Regions from separate parts of the Lachnoclostridium phocaeense genome, predicted to be linked through region 2. Evidence: predicted binding sites of a transcription regulator. Region 2 holds the regulator's gene; the other holds the start of a gene.

Region 1 (4,213 bases), on a different contig from region 2:
TTCCTCCTCTCCCCCCGGATCCGCGGATTTCTTCTTTCATTGTATCCGGCCCGCCGCAAATGTCAATAAATACACTGAAAAAGGGGCGACGCCTCTGTAAAGCGCCTCCCCTGTGTGTTTCATTTCTGGATATTGCGGACTACTATACAGCTGTCAGTCCCTCTTTTACCCTGGCCGTCAGTTTTCCATCCTGGTCATCTATGAGGATCGTGTCGCCGCTGCCCACATTGCCCTCAAGCATCAGCCTTGCGGCCGTTGTCTCCACATTTTTCTGCAGATACCGCTTCAGCGGTCTTGCGCCGTACATGGGCTCGTATCCGCCCTCCACGATGCGGGCCTTGGCAGCCTCTGTCAGCTCAATGCCGACCTCCTTCTCTCTCAGCCTGCGGTTTACGTCCGCCACCAGCAGGTCGATGATGTGGTAAATGTTGTCCTTTGTCAGAGGCTTGAACATGATGATCTCGTCCAGACGGTTCAGGAACTCCGGACGGAAATGAGCCCGCAGGTCGTCCGTCACCGCCTTCTGGCTTGCCTCGCTGATGTTTCCGTTCTCGTCAATCCCTTCCAGCAGGTAGGCTGAACCGATATTGGATGTCATAATGAGAATGGTGTTCTTGAAGTCCACGGTCCGCCCCTGGGAGTCTGTGATACGGCCGTCATCCAGCACCTGGAGGAGCACGTTGAACACATCCGGGTGGGCCTTCTCCACCTCGTCAAAAAGGACCACGGAGTAGGGCTTTCTCCTGACCGCCTCTGTGAGCTGTCCGCCCTCATCATACCCCACATATCCCGGAGGAGCTCCGATGAGCCTGGACACGGAATATTTCTCCATATACTCACTCATATCGATGCGGACCATATTATTCTCATCGTCAAACAGGCTCTGGGCAAGCGCCTTTGCCAGCTCTGTCTTACCCACGCCCGTGGGTCCAAGGAAGAGGAAGGAGCCGATGGGTCTTGTCGGGTCCTTGATTCCGGCCTTGGACCGGATGATGGCCTCTGTCACCAGCTCCACAGCCTCGTCCTGCCCTACCACACGCTTGTGCAGCTCATCGGCCAGGTGCAGGGTCTTGCTCCTCTCACTCTCGTTCAGCTTGGCCACCGGGATGCCGGTCCACTTGGAGACGATCTTGGCGATCTCATCCTCTGTCACGCTCTCATGCACAAGGGAGAGGTCCTCGTCTTTGACCTTCGCCTCCTCGGCCTCCAGCATCTTCTGAAGCTCCGGAAGCTTCCCGTACTGCAGCTCCGCCGCTTTCTCCAGGTCGTAGGACTGCTGTGCCTTCTGGATGTCGCCCCGTATCTGCTCAATCTGCTCCCTCAGCTTCTGCACTCTCTCCACGCTGACCTTCTCGTTGTCCCACTGGGCTTTCCTTGTGGCAAACTCAGCCCGCAGCTCTGCCAGCTCCTGCTGCAGATGCGCCAGGCGGTCCTGGCTCAGCCGGTCATCCTCTTTTTTAAGGGCTGCCTCCTCGATCTCAAGCTGCATCACCTTCCTGCGGAGCTCATCCAGCTCTGCCGGCATGGAGTCAAGCTCTGTCTTGATCATGGCGCAGGCCTCATCCACCAGGTCAATGGCCTTGTCCGGCAGGAACCTGTCTGAGATGTATCTGTGGGAGAGGGTGGCCGCAGCCACAAGGGCGCCGTCTGTGATCTTCACGCCGTGGAAGACCTCGTACCTCTCCTTCAGCCCGCGGAGGATGGAAATGGCGTCCTCCACTGTGGGCTCATCGACCATGACCGGCTGGAAACGTCTCTCAAGAGCCGCGTCCTTCTCTATATACTGTCTGTACTCATCCAGCGTAGTGGCTCCAATGCAATGGAGCTCTCCTCTGGCCAGCATGGGCTTCAGCATATTGCCGGCATCCATGGCGCCGTCTGTCTTTCCGGCTCCCACGATGGTGTGGAGCTCATCGATAAAGAGGATAATTTTACCGTCGCTGTTCTTGACCTCCTCAAGAACGGCTTTCAGACGCTCCTCAAATTCTCCTCTGTATTTCGCACCGGCCACCAGGGCGCCCATGTCCAGGGAGAAGATCGTCTTGTCCTTCAAAGTCTCCGGCACGTCGCCGCTCACGATCCTCTGGGCCAGTCCCTCCACGACGGCTGTCTTGCCGACGCCGGGCTCACCGATCAGAACCGGGTTGTTCTTTGTCTTCCTGGAAAGGATCCGGACCACATTGCGGATCTCGCTGTCACGTCCGATGACAGGATCCAGCTTCTGGTCTCTTGCACGGTCCACCAGGTCTGTTCCGTATTTGTTCAGAGTATCGTAGGTGGCCTCCGGATTGTCGCTTGTCACCTTCTGGTTGCCTCTCACTGTGGAGAGAGCCTGCAAAAAGCCCTCCCTGGAAATGCCCAGCTCCCGGAAGAGCTGCTTTATCTCCCGGCTGGGATGCTTCAGAAGTGCCAGGAAGAGATGCTCCACAGAGACGTACTCATCGCCCATCTGCTTCATCTCGTCCTCGGCGCTTATGAGTGCCTTGTTCAGATACTGTCCCACATAGGGCTGGCCGCCCTGCACCTTGGGCCGCTTTGCTATGGCCTGCTCCACCCGGTCCACGACCAGATTTTTATCCAGTCCCATTTTCTCCATCATCTTTAAGATCAGGCTGTCATCCTGGGTCAGCAGAGCATAGAGAAGATGCTCCTGCTCGATTTCCTGGTTGCCGTACTCCATTGCTGTCTTTTCGCAGTCCTGGACCGCCTGCAGGGATTTCTGTGTAAATTTATTTATATTCATAAAGGTCCCTCCTTGCCTTTCACTGAAAAGGCGCCCTCTCAGGCACCTGGTTTTCCTGTTCTATTAGGAATATAACACTTTTTATCAGCACTGTCAACACTCGAGTGCTAATTTCTGAATTTTTCAACCGTCTACCCCAACCTAGTAAAAATTCCCATAATATCCTCACTTTCAATTTTTAATTTCCTGTTCAGCAACTTAGGATTTACTTAACAATATGTGCCGTGATAATTGTATAACTATCTGAATTGATAGTGATTTTGATATTTTCAACTTCACAATACCAATTTTTACCTCGTTTGTATATATTGCATTTTTTATCTAGCATCTTATTTTTGCAATACTCAACAACATCATCTGTATCTATTTTTAGATTTCTTTTTATTCTACCAACTCCCATTTCAGTTGTATGAATTTTGTCAATATTATCAAGTAATATCTTTTTATTTTCCATTTTTCTCCTTAAATTCCAGTTTATCGCTCGTCATACAAATAGGGATTTGTCAATTTCTTTTCATATACAATAATGGATATGGATTCCCCTATACAACCAGTTCACCTATTGCATAATTTTCAATACCATATTGTAGTAACTGTTTTCCTACTCCTTGTCCTCTGTATTCATTTGAAACAAATAACATTTTAGGCGTCCCATCTCAAATCAAGTTTCATATCTTTTGCGATTTTCTCAACTCTATAACTGGTATTTGTCTATTAATCGCCTAATATATTGCGTACGGTTCCGTACTTTTACCGTCATACACAAATACCTTTATTTCCGTATTTTCATCTACTTCGGCATGAACACCCACTGTATATTCTTTATCGGTTACTTTCAGAAAAGAACAGCTGCCACCTGCGGGAATGTTATCAGAAACAATTTCCTTCTCTCCCGCGCTTAGTAAGTGAACAACAATATCAAAATCATTTCTATTCTGAATCGTCAGTGCTCCTGTTTGGGATATAACCTTTACATCAGAATAAGTTATTACATACTCGTCAGAGGATTCTGCACAAGATACTGAGCAATCCCACTGTGTTATATTCCCTGTAGCTTGGTCTTTTCTATATGATTCAGAAGACCTGTATATTACGAATATAAGAATTGCAATTATAGCAAATACAAGCAATGAACTTAATAATAATGTTATTTTTTTCTTCATTGCCATTCCCTCCACAAACTTCGATTTGTCGTCTTGTTCGACTTCTTGAAAAACTATAATTTAGTCAACTTGGAATTATAGTTTTAAATCATATTCTTTTGGGCTTTGAGCACTTATAGTCACAAATCTTAATTGCTCTTTTTTATCATAAGCATTTTTTAATATCATATATCCATTGATCATGCTAACAGAATATCTTTTTATAATGCTTTTTAAATTGTTGTATATTTTTTTGCTACTTTCATTATCATACCAAATTGTAGATACCGTTGTAGGCAAAATAGTATTCTCAGCATATAATCCACCC
Region 2 (4,213 bases):
GTAGGCTCGTTGATGATACGTTTTACATCCAGGCCTGCGATCTTGCCGGCATCTTTTGTAGCCTGACGCTGAGCATCGTTGAAGTAAGCAGGAACTGTGATGACAGCCTCTGTCACTTTCTCTCCGAGGTATCCTTCTGCGTCAGCTTTCAGCTTCTGAAGGATCATAGCGGAGATCTCCTGCGGAGAATATTTCTTTCCGTCGATGGATACCTTGTAATCAGATCCCATCTCTCTTTTGATAGAAGAAATTGTCTTCTCAGCGTTTGTAACTGCCTGACGTTTTGCAGGCTCCCCTACCAGACGCTCTCCCGTCTTTGTAAATGCAACTACAGACGGTGTGGTTCTTGCGCCTTCTGTATTAGCGATGACTACCGGCTGTCCACCTTCCATAACGGCGACACAGCTGTTTGTTGTACCTAAGTCAATACCAATGATTTTTCCCATGATTAATTCCTCCTGTTATATTTTAAATTTCGTTGTTTGCTTTTTAGTTGGCCACCTTCACCATGCTGTGTCTCACAACACTGTCACGGTACATGTAACCTTTCTGGAATTCTTCAGCCACAATGTTCTCACCAAAGCTGTCATCCTCCACATGCATCACTGCATTGTGGAAATCCGGGTTGAATTCCTGTCCCACTGCCTCGATCGGCTTGACACCAATCTCTGCCAGTGTGGTCATCATCTGTTTGTACACCTTATCCATGCCCTGCATGAAGGGGTGGTCCTTCTCCTCCTCTTTCACTGCATCCAGCCCTCTCTCGAAGCTGTCCACAACGGGGAGGATCTTCTCTATGATATCTTTCGCTCCAACTTCATACATCTGGGATTTCTCCCTCTCTGTACGCTTGCGGAAGTTATCAAACTCAGCCATTTGTCTTGTGAGCTTATCTGTCAGCTCCTCGATCTTCTCATCTTTTTTATCTTTCTTCTTTCTGCCAAAAAATTTCTTTCCCTCGGTCTTTTCCTCCTCGGAGGAAACTTCCTCGTCATCCTCTTTCGGGCTCTCTGTGCTGTCTTTCTCAGCTCTCTCCGCGTCTTCTGCGGAGGATTCGCCGCCTTCGCCCTGATCTTCCTGCTGGGCAGCGGTCTTCTTGGCCTCTTCCACAGCCTCTTTTACCATATCTTCCTGGCTTTTTTCCTGATTTACTTCTTTGCTGTTTTTATTTTCTTCCAAGGGTCCATCCACCTTTCTTATTCTTTATTATGGAAAATCGCATCCAACTCACCCTGCAGGTGTTTCAGCGATTTTAACACATGTTCGTAATCCATACGCTTCGGGCCGATGATACCTATCGTTCCCTTCATGCCGTCCCCCAATTCATACGTAGCTGTGACGACACTGCAGTCTTTCATGGTCTGCACCGGTGTCTCGTCTCCGATATACACCTGGATGCCTGTGTTGTCTTCCTGGGAAAGAGTCTGGGTAACCAGCTCTGTGAGCTGCTGCTTTTCCTCAAAGGCACTGATGATCTCCTGTGCGCTCTTCTTGTCGCTGAGCTCCGGATATTTGAAAATATTCGTGGCCCCGCTGGTGTAGATCTGCATGTCTTCATCTAACTGGATGGCATCTGCCACCGCATCGAGCACATCGCTGATCACCGCGCTGTGGATGCCCGCCTGTTCCTTCAGCCTTGCTATCAGTCCCAGGTTGATCTCCTCAATGGACATACCGTTCAGTGTGGTATTGAGCAGCATGTTCAGCTTCAGAAGATTTTCATTGCCAAGCGGCTCATCTACATTGATGATCTTGTTCTTGATAACATTTCCTCCAAGCACGATCACCGCAATGATCTGCTCATCGTCCACCTGGGAGAGCTGAATGAATTTCAGCTTGTTGGCGCTGTTCATGGGAGTGGAAACCATGGTCGCATAGTTGGTGTTCGCCGCCAGAACTCTTGCGGCCTGCTTCAGGAGCTGATCCATCTTGTCTGCTTTGTCCAGCATCTGCTCCTGCATCTCATTAAGCTCCTGTTCCTTCTCCTCCATCAGCATATCCACATATAGGCGGTATCCCTTGTCGGAAGGAATCCTTCCCGCTGATGTATGGGGCTGCAGGATATATCCCAGCTCTTCCAGATCCGCCATCTCATTTCGGATCGTCGCAGAGCTCAAATTCAGGTCCGTGTACTTGGAAATGGTCCTGGAACCTACCGGCTCCCCTGTCTCCAGGTAGTTCTGGATGATCGCATGAAGAATTTTCAGTTTTCTCTCACCCAGTCCGTCTCTGACCTGCATCCTGGCTGCCTCCTTTTTTATTGTTAGCACTCATTTGGTACGAGTGCTAATCTCTACGGTTACTAATGTATCACTCTGGTTTTTGTTTGTCAACAGGATTTATAATTTTTTTACACTTTACGTGAAATTTATGAAAATTCTTATTTTATATGCTATACTCTAGTTCTGACCTGGCCCATGCGGCCAGATTCTGCCTGAAAGGAAGGACAAAAATGGACAGAACCATCGACTATATAATAGGAAAAGAAGAAGACGGCCTACGGGTGGAACAGGTTCTCAGGCGAAAAGGCTACTCCCGCCAGAATCTCTCTGTCATAAAAAGGATGCCCCAGAGCATCCTTGTAAACGGTGTACATGCTTATATGCGCGGACAGGTACAGACAGGAGACACCCTGAGAGTCCAGATCCACGAGACCGGAGTCTCCGGGAAAATACCGCCCATACATCTGCCCCTGGATATCGTATATGAAGATGAAGATATCATCGTCATCAACAAGGCGGCAGGCATGCCCATACACCCCTCCATGAACAACTACACCAATTCCATGGCAAATGCCCTTGCATGGTACTACAAAGAGCAGGGCAAACCCTTCATCTTCCGCTGCTCCAACCGGCTGGACCGGGATACCTCCGGCCTGACTGTGGTGGCAAAGCACCTGGTCAGCGCCGGCATTCTCTCCACCATGACAGCAGAAAAGATCCTGGAGCGGGAGTATCTGGCCATTGTATCCGGACACGTATTCCCCTCCGCCGGCACCATCTGTGCCCCTTTAGCCCGCAAGGGCACCTCCATCATCGAGCGGATGGTGGATTTTGAAAAGGGGGAAGAGGCAGTCACTCACTATGAGACGCTGGGGCACTACGGCCCCCACAGCCTTGTAAAACTGAAGCTGGAAACCGGCCGCACCCACCAGATCCGGGTCCACATGCAGTATCTGGGCTATCCTCTCATTGGAGACTACCTCTACAATCCGGATATGACGCACATCAGCCGGCAGGCTCTCCACTCCCACCGGCTGTCCTTTCCCCATCCCATGACCGGGGAACCTATGGAATTCACTGCCCCTCTTCCGGAGGATATGCAGAAAGTGCTCCGGGTCACATCGTTCTCTCCAGCTTCACAAGAGTGAAAAAGAAGACCCCGGAACCATTTTCTCTTCTCCGGGATCTTCTCTTTGCACGTCCGCTTTCTGCACGCTCTTTTAGCTCAGTTCGATCTTTGCAGCCTCCTCAGGCTTAAAAGCATTGTCCAGATCATAGATATTGTGTCCGGTAGACTCTCCCAATACTCTTCCCTCCAGGGAATAGCAGCGGATAAAGCGCTTGGGGGCAATGCTGGACCAGTGCTCCACATCCCAGGTCATGTACCCGTCCTCATCCGACTTTTTCTCCTTCAAGTACAGATCCACCTGGCGTCCATCCTGCATGATCTTGATAAGGTCCTTGTAATCAGCGATCTCCACGTCTTCCTTTTTTACTGTGTCGTAAATCTTCATCTCTCTCTCCTCCTGCCCTGCCCGGGCTGTCGTTCTAGCATCAGTTTACTCTCATCTGCCGCTAAAGACAAGCGGGAATTTTCTCTTTATTTTTCGTGATCGCGGGCACATTCCCGGGCCGTCCCCCTCAGAATCTCCAATCCATGGTCCAAATGAGGAAGAAGATAGTCCAGCGCCTCTCTCACCGCCTTGGGGCTGCCGGGGAGATTGACGATCAACGTCCCGCCGCGGATGCCGGACACAGCCCGGCTGAACATAGCCCTTGGGGTGATGGACATGGAATAGTTCCGTATGGCCTGCGCGATCCCGTCAGCCATCCGGTCGCAGGCGGCGATGGTGGCCTCCGGTGTCAGATCCCTGGGCGAAAAACCGGTGCCCCCTGTGGTGAAGATCACATGGACCTGCCTCTGGTCAGCCAGACGGATGAGCTGGCTCTTCAGAGATTCCACCCCGTCAGCCAGGAGCAGCTGCTCTTTG

What was found. The regulator HrcA, encoded in region 2, represses chaperone genes, less so after heat shock. The targets are predictions, from matches to a motif close to TGTTAGCACTCNNNNNNNNNGAGTGCTAACA.
Region 1: clpB (ATP-dependent chaperone ClpB) is a predicted target of HrcA. The motif match lies at 2,826-2,856, and genes of this name have one in related genera.

What each region holds. Positions count from the first base shown of each region.
Region 1 is NZ_CAUGIN010000016.1:41,887-46,099, reverse strand. It holds gene clpB (ATP-dependent chaperone ClpB) at 143-2,743, opposite strand; gene Q5911_RS08860 (DUF3781 domain-containing protein) at 2,949-3,197, opposite strand; gene Q5911_RS14945 (GNAT family N-acetyltransferase) at 3,286-3,384, opposite strand; gene Q5911_RS08850 (hypothetical protein) at 3,466-3,906, opposite strand; gene Q5911_RS08845 (hypothetical protein) at 3,982-4,213, opposite strand, start outside.
Region 2 is NZ_CAUGIN010000009.1:87,536-91,748, reverse strand. It holds partial or broken gene Q5911_RS06100 (Hsp70 family protein) at 1-446, opposite strand, end outside; gene grpE (nucleotide exchange factor GrpE) at 490-1,179, opposite strand; gene hrcA (heat-inducible transcriptional repressor HrcA) at 1,197-2,240, opposite strand; gene Q5911_RS06085 (RluA family pseudouridine synthase) at 2,453-3,370, shown strand; gene Q5911_RS06080 (hypothetical protein) at 3,443-3,736, opposite strand; gene Q5911_RS06075 (MOSC domain-containing protein) at 3,823-4,213, opposite strand, start outside.